2 regions of the Dyella sp. 01L423 genome follow, and region 1 is predicted to be linked to the other one. Evidence: predicted binding sites of a transcription regulator. Region 1 holds the regulator's gene; the other holds the start of a gene.

The links. Region 1 encodes FliA, which starts transcription of late flagellar genes. Its sites were predicted from a motif close to TAAAGTTTNNCNNNCNNNGGCCGATAA; they were not measured.
Region 2: AC1DMY_RS03605 (HDOD domain-containing protein) is a predicted target of FliA. The motif match lies at 2,175-2,201, and genes of this name have one in related genera.

What each region holds. Positions count from the first base shown of each region.
Region 1 is NZ_JBFTSI010000004.1:75,900-79,307, forward strand. It holds gene AC1DMY_RS12955 (chemotaxis protein CheA) at 1-171, opposite strand, end outside; gene AC1DMY_RS12960 (protein phosphatase CheZ) at 175-816, opposite strand; gene cheY (chemotaxis response regulator CheY) at 813-1,220, opposite strand; gene AC1DMY_RS12970 (RNA polymerase sigma factor FliA) at 1,342-2,115, opposite strand; gene AC1DMY_RS12975 (nucleotide-binding protein) at 2,117-3,058, opposite strand; gene flhF (flagellar biosynthesis protein FlhF) at 3,055-3,408, opposite strand, start outside.
Region 2 is NZ_JBFTSI010000001.1:797,786-801,193, forward strand. It holds gene AC1DMY_RS03600 (LLM class flavin-dependent oxidoreductase) at 97-1,089, shown strand; gene AC1DMY_RS03605 (HDOD domain-containing protein) at 1,102-2,043, opposite strand; gene AC1DMY_RS03610 (TIGR03862 family flavoprotein) at 2,232-3,408, opposite strand, start outside.

The DNA.
Region 1 (3,408 bases):
AAAACCCGCGCCACCCTTCACCGTGTGGAACGCGCGAAACACGGCGTTCAACAGCTCGGCGTCGCGCGGCGAGGCCTCCAGCCCGATCAGCTGATCGCCCAGGCGCTGCACCAGTTCCCCGGCTTCCACCAGGAAATCGTCGCGCAGCTCGTTGTCGAACGAGGGATCCATCGATCAGAAACCGAATTCGCTCAACAGACGATCCGCCTCGTCCTGACTGGTGACCTTGACCGGGCCGGCCGCGGCTTCGCCAGACGCCAGCGCGCCGGTGAGGCTCACCAGTTCCAGCAGCGAGTTCTCCACGCTGCCGATGAAGTTCACCACCTTCTTGATGCGCTGACCGGAAAGGTCCTGCCACGACTGGGCGACCACGAAATCGGCCAGGCCATCGCGGCAAGCATGGGCGAACGCCTGCGACTGCTTGGCCAGCACGTGCGCGACTTCGCCTTCGGTGGTGCCGTCGATCACCGCGCCGGCGTTCTCGGCCAGCGCGTCGGCCTGCGGGCGCATGCGCTCGACGAAATCGAGCGAGCGATGGGCCGCCTGCGAGCTCATTTCCAGCACGTCTTCCAGGTGCTTGCGCGCATCGGCGACGCTGCCCGGCACGCCTTCCTGGGCGAGATCGCCGCCGAGGCGGCGCACCGCATCGTGCAGGTCGCGCGCAAGCAGCCCCAAGGCGCGGAACACGCGCTGTTCGCGCTCGCGCACCAGCACATCGAGCGCCTTCTCAAAGGCAACACCATCGGCGCTGTTGAGCAAGGCATGCAGTTCGGGCGGCATCGCTTCGCCGGCCATCAAGGAAACTTGTGCGTTCATGCGGTGGCTCCGCTGGCGGCCAGGCGTTCGAAGATCTTGCTCAGCTTTTCCTGCAGTGTCGCGGCGGTGAACGGCTTGACGATGTAGCCGTTCACGCCGGCCTGGGCGGCGGCAATGATCTGGTCGCGGTTGTTCTCGGCGGTCACCATCAGCACCGGCATGCCCTTCAGCGAGGGCTCGGCGCGGATGGCGCGCAACAGGTCGATGCCCGTCATATTGGGCATGTTCCAGTCGGTCACGACCATGTCGAAGGCATTGTTGCGCAACATGGTCAGCGCGTTCTCGCCATCGTCGGCTTCCTGGATCAGGCCGTTGCTGAAGCCCAGTTCGACCAGCAAGTTGCGAACGATGCGCCGCATGGTGGAGAAGTCGTCCACCACGAGGATCTTCATATTCTTGTCCAAACGCTTTCTCCGCTGCGCGTAGATATGACTTGTGTTGAACAGGGACGAGTTGCGAGGACGCAACGACCGGACGTCGGTTCGACCCTGGTCGGCGCAGCGACCGTTCGGGCTCTCGCCCTAGTTACTCGCCCCTCGCCCCTTTACGTTTTCCTGCCTTCCTTTCCTGCCCCTCATGCCAACCGCTCATGCGCGCTCGCAAGCGCACGATGGCCTGGCCGTGGATCTGGCACACGCGCGACTCCGTCACGCCGAGCACCGCACCAATCTCCTTGAGGTTCAGTTCTTCCTCGTAGTACAGGGACATCACCAGCTGCTCGCGTTCGGGCAGGCCGCCGATGGCTTCCACCAGCGCCTCGCGCATGCCTTCATGCTCGACACTGTCCGCCGGGCTCAGGCTGTCGCCGTCGGCCACGTCGAACGCCGCGCCACCATCCGCGTCGTCCGGTGCGGAAAGGCTGAGCAGGCGTGCACTCGCCGCGTCAGCCAACACCTGGTGATATTCCTCGGCGCCCATGCCCAGTCGCCGCATTACTTCGGCGTCATCGGCATCAGAACCGGTTTCGATTTCAATCTGACGAACAACCTCCGCCATTTCGCGCACTTTTCGATGCACCGACCGTGGGGTCCAGTCGGTACGCCGCAATTCGTCGAGCATCGCGCCACGGATGCGGATACCCGCAAACGTCTCGAAGCTCGCATTCTTGCCGGTGGTGAAATTGCGCGCGGCCTCCAGCAAACCGATCATGCCGGCCTGAATCAGATCGCTCACGTCCACGCTGGGCGGCAATCGACCCATCAGGTGATAGGCGATCCTTCGCACCAAGGGAGCGTGCTGGCGAACCAGTTCGTCGGCACTCTGCCGCGTCAGCTGCAGATATTCGGAAGCCACACTCATGTCACCACCCCGTTGCTACTGCGGCCTGCCTGCTGAAAAAGGCGATGCGATCCAGGCCCAGTCGCTCGGGTTCACCCCATGTATCGACCGCACCCGCCAATTGCTTGAATGCCAATCCCGACCGGCTCGACGGCCACAGATCCACCACCGCGCTCTGGCGACGGATGGCCTGCTTGAGTCGTTCGTCATGCGGAACATGGCCCATGAATTCCAACGCCACATCGAGGAAGCGATCGCAAACTCGTGCGAGTTTCTGATGCAGCTGCCTGGCCTCGCCCAGGTTGCGCACCATGTTCGCCACCATGCGGAAGCGGCGCACGCCAAAATCGCGGCTGAGCACCTTGAGCAAGGCGTACGCATCGGTGAGCGAGGCGGGCTCGTCGCATACCACCACCACCACGTCATCCGCGGCGGCGGCGAACATCGCCACGTTGTCGGACAGTCCGGCGGCGGTATCCACCACGAGGTAGTCCGGCGGTGTCACCAGATCGTCAAACGCGCGGATCACGGCCGCATGTTCGCCCGCACCCAGCTGCGCCAGTCGGCGCGTACCGGAACCGGCCGGCACCACCTTGAGGCCGTGCGGCGCGGTCATCAGCAAGTCCTCGATCGAGCAGACGCCGTCGAGCAGGTGGCCGATGTGGCGCGTGGGCGTGAGGCCGAGAAGTACGTCGATATTGGCCAGGCTCATGTCCGCATCGAGCAGGATCACCTGGTGACCCGCGACGGCGAGCGCCATGCCCAGGTTCACCGACACCGTGGTCTTGCCCACGCCGCCCTTGCCGCCGGCCACCGCGATGGCGCGGCAACGCTTGCGCGGCGCACTGCCGCTCAGTCCATACGCCTGGTCCTGGACCGGCGCCTGTCGGCTATGTCGTTCGGTCAGCGCACGCAGCATGCCTTCCAACCCCATCGCCTGGTTCATTGCAAAGACACCGCTCATGCGCTTGCCACCGCTAGTCCGAAGCGATCCGCCATCACCACGTCATCGGCCGGCGCGGTGCCCTTGAGCACCTGCGCGGCACGGCACACCAGCACCCGGGCATCGGCTGTAGCGATGTCTTCGGGCACGCGCTGTCCATCGGTGACGTAGTCGAGCGCGAGTCGGTGACGGATCAGCACCGACAGCGCGCCGCCGAGGCTGGGTGCCTCGTCGAGTTTGGTAAGAATGCAGGCGTGCGGCTTGACCGGCAGGTAGGCGCGCACCGCCTCGTCGAGCGAGGAGGCATGCGCGTTGGCCGCCATCACCAGGCAGGCGCGCAGATCGCCGCCGTTGCCCAGCACGTCAAGCTG
Region 2 (3,408 bases), on a different contig from region 1:
GGAGCGCAACTGGCGGATGGGCTGAGACGCCGGTCCGCCTCACTGGCAATTGGGCACAGCGTCCCCACATCGGGGCTTCCCGCATGAGGAAGCCCCATGATTCCGTTCTCCGTCCTCGATCTGGCACCCGTCACCGAAGGCAGCGACACCACCCAGGCCTTCGCCAACACGCTGGATCTGGCGCGTCGCGCCGAGGCGCTTGGCTACAACCGCTACTGGCTGGCCGAACACCACAACATGCCAGGTATCGCCAGCGCGGCCACCGCCGTGCTGATCGGTCACGTGGCGGGTGGGACCTCGACCATTCGCGTTGGCGCTGGCGGCATCATGCTGCCCAATCATGCGCCGCTTCAGGTGGCCGAACAGTTCGGCACGCTGGCGTCGCTCTATCCGGGGCGCATCGATCTGGGACTGGGGCGCGCGCCCGGTACCGATCACGCCACCGCACGTGCACTGCGCCGTTACTTCGATAGCGCCGAGCAATTCCCGCAGGACGTGGCTGAACTGCTGGCGTATTTCGAGCCGGCGACACCCAGTCAACCCGTGCGCGCCGTTCCCGGTGCCGGCATACAGGTACCGGTGTGGCTGCTGGGCTCGAGCTTGTTCAGCGCTCGCCTTTCGGCTGCGATGGGTTTGCCGTTCGCCTTTGCCTCGCATTTTGCGCCGGATGCGATGGACGAAGCGCTGGCCCTGTATCGCCGCGATTTCCGTCCCTCGGCGCGCCTGTCCGCGCCGTACGCCATGCTGGGCGTCAATATCGTCGCGGCGGAAAGCGACCAGGAAGCAAAGCGCCTGTTCACCACCCAGCAGCAGAGTTTCGTCAATCTGCGCCGTGGCCGACCGGGCCTGATTCCGCCGCCCATCGACAACATCGAAGACTTCTGGACACCCACTGAAAAGTTCGGCGTCGAGCATGCGCTCGCCTGCGCCGTGATCGGCAGCGCCGAGACGGTGAAGCAGGGCATCGAGTCGTTTGTCGAACGCCATCGTCCCGACGAACTGATGATCACCGCCAACGTGTTCGAGCACGAGGCGCGTTGTCGCTCGTACGCCATCGTGGCCGACGTGCGGAAGCGTCTGCTGGGCTGACGCCGCTTGCGATCAGGCCGGCGCAAAACTCCTGCGCAGATCCTGCTGGCAACGCGCCAGCAGTTGCGCGGGAAACGCGGCCACCGGGTCCTCGCCATAACCGGCCTCGCTATCGAGCAGGCCTTGTTCGGCGAGGAGCTGGTTCATGGCCAGTCGCTGTGACACATAGAGCACGCGACTCATCGGCAGCATCAGCGCGGCGTGGCCGTGCTCGCGATGTTCCACCAGCGCTTCCTGCACCGGCGGCGGCAGGTCCCAATGCTGGCCCGCCTGCACGGTGAGTTCGGCGGCAAGCTGCACGCAGCCATCGATAAAGGCGATGGAGCTGGCGGGTAGCTCGGCGTTCTGTAACTCCTTGTCCAGCAAACGCGCCACCGCGCCCAGGCCGCTATAGCCGACCAGGGCCACCAGATAGGCTTCGAACGCGTCGCACTGGCCTTTGCTGAGATACACCGCGGCGTGCGCACAGCGTTCGGCGTGATCCCACAGACGCTGGCCCACGATCTGCCCGTTGGCACCGGCGCTGGCCATCAGGATGGGCTTCATCACATAGGACGTCACCACGTGGCGCAAGCCGATCTGGCCGAGCAGCACCACGGCGTGCTGCAGGCTGCCCACCGGATGGGCAGTGCGATAGGTGACGCTGCCGGTGACGCGCATGACTTCGCCCACCAGTACCGGGTCGCGTTTGATCAGGTCGGCCAGCTGGGCGCCGCTGAGCTTGTCGTTCTTCATCGCACGCATCAGCTGCGGCAGCACCGTGGGCATGCGCGGCAGGCTGCGGACGTCGAAGCGGCCGTTTTCGCACTGGTCCTTCAGGCGCTGGAGAATGGCCTGTTCGCGCGGCTTGTTGGCGCTCTCGCCAGCGTCGACCGGCTGGTTGAGGATGAAGCGGAAGAAACGCTCGGCGAGCTCGTCGCCCGAGACCATCCCGTGGGGCAGGGCGGATTCCACCGGGAGTTCCGGCTCGGGCGCAGCCGGACGCGTCGCCGCTGGTTCTGCCGCGCGTTCACGCCCGAATACCCGCCACCAGTTCCCCATCATCGTGCTGCCAGCTCCCCTCTGTGGCCCCCGCTACGCTGGGTGTATCGGCAGCTGGCGGAAAAAATGTAGTGCGACTGTGCCGCGCTGCGACGCTCTGCTCAGTTATCGGCAGCAGGGGGCAAATGCTTGATCCATGCCGCCGACCCGAGTCCGGCGCGCCGCCCGCTGGCGAAGCAGGCCGTGAGCAGGTAGCCGCCGGTGGGCGCCTCCCAGTCGAGCATTTCGCCGGCGCAGAAAACCCCGGGCAGGTCGGCGAGCATCAGGCTCGGGTCCAGCGCTTCCAGGCGCACCCCACCACCGCTGCTGATGGCTTCTTCGATGGGGCGGGCGCGGGTGAGTCGCAGCGGCAGGCGCTTGATGCCGCGGGCCAGCGTGTCGACGTCGTGGAACTGCTGCCGATCGAGTACCTCGTGCAGCAGCGCGGCCTTGACGCCAGTGAGCCCGGTCTGGCGGCGAAGGTGGTCGCTCATGGAGTGTTTGCCGCGCGGCTTGGCCAGATCGGCGCGCAGGCGATCGAGCGTGCGATCGGGTGCAAGATCGAGTTCGATGGTGATCGGACCATGCGCGGCGATGGCATCGCGAATCAAGGCGGAATACGCGTAGATCAGGCTGCCTTCGATGCCGCCGGCGGTGATCACGCATTCGCCCTGGCGCGCGTGCTCGCGGCCGTGCTGGTCGCGCAGATGGATCACCACCGGCTTGAGCGGAGCGCCCGCATAACGACCAGCGATATGTTCGCTCCAGCCGATGTCGAAGCCGCAGTTGGAAGGTACCAAGGGCGACACATCGACACCGCGGGCGAGCAGCGGTGCCTGCCATGCACCATCCGAACCTAGTTCCGGCCAGCTGCCTCCGCCCATGGCGAGCACTACAGCATCGGCGCGCACCGCATGTTCGCCATCGGGCGTGGCGAAGCGCAGCGAGCCGTCGTCCGTCCAGCCCAGCCATCGGTGGTGCACATGGAAGCGCACGCCATCCTCACGCAGGCGGCGTACCCAGCCACGCAGCAGAGGCGCGGCTTTGAGGTCGCTGGGAAATACGCGGCCCGAAGTGCCAACGAAGGTTTCCACTCCCAGCTGGCGTGCCCAGGCGCGCAAGTCGTCTGCATCGAAGTCCTGCAGCCATGTCCCCACTTCCTGCGCACGCTTGCCGTAGCGCTGCACGAAATCCGGCTTGGCTTCGCCATGCGTGAGGTTCATGCCGCCTTTGCCGGCGATAAGGAACTTGCGCCCCACCGAACCCTTGGCGTCGAACACATCCACCGCCACGCCCGCC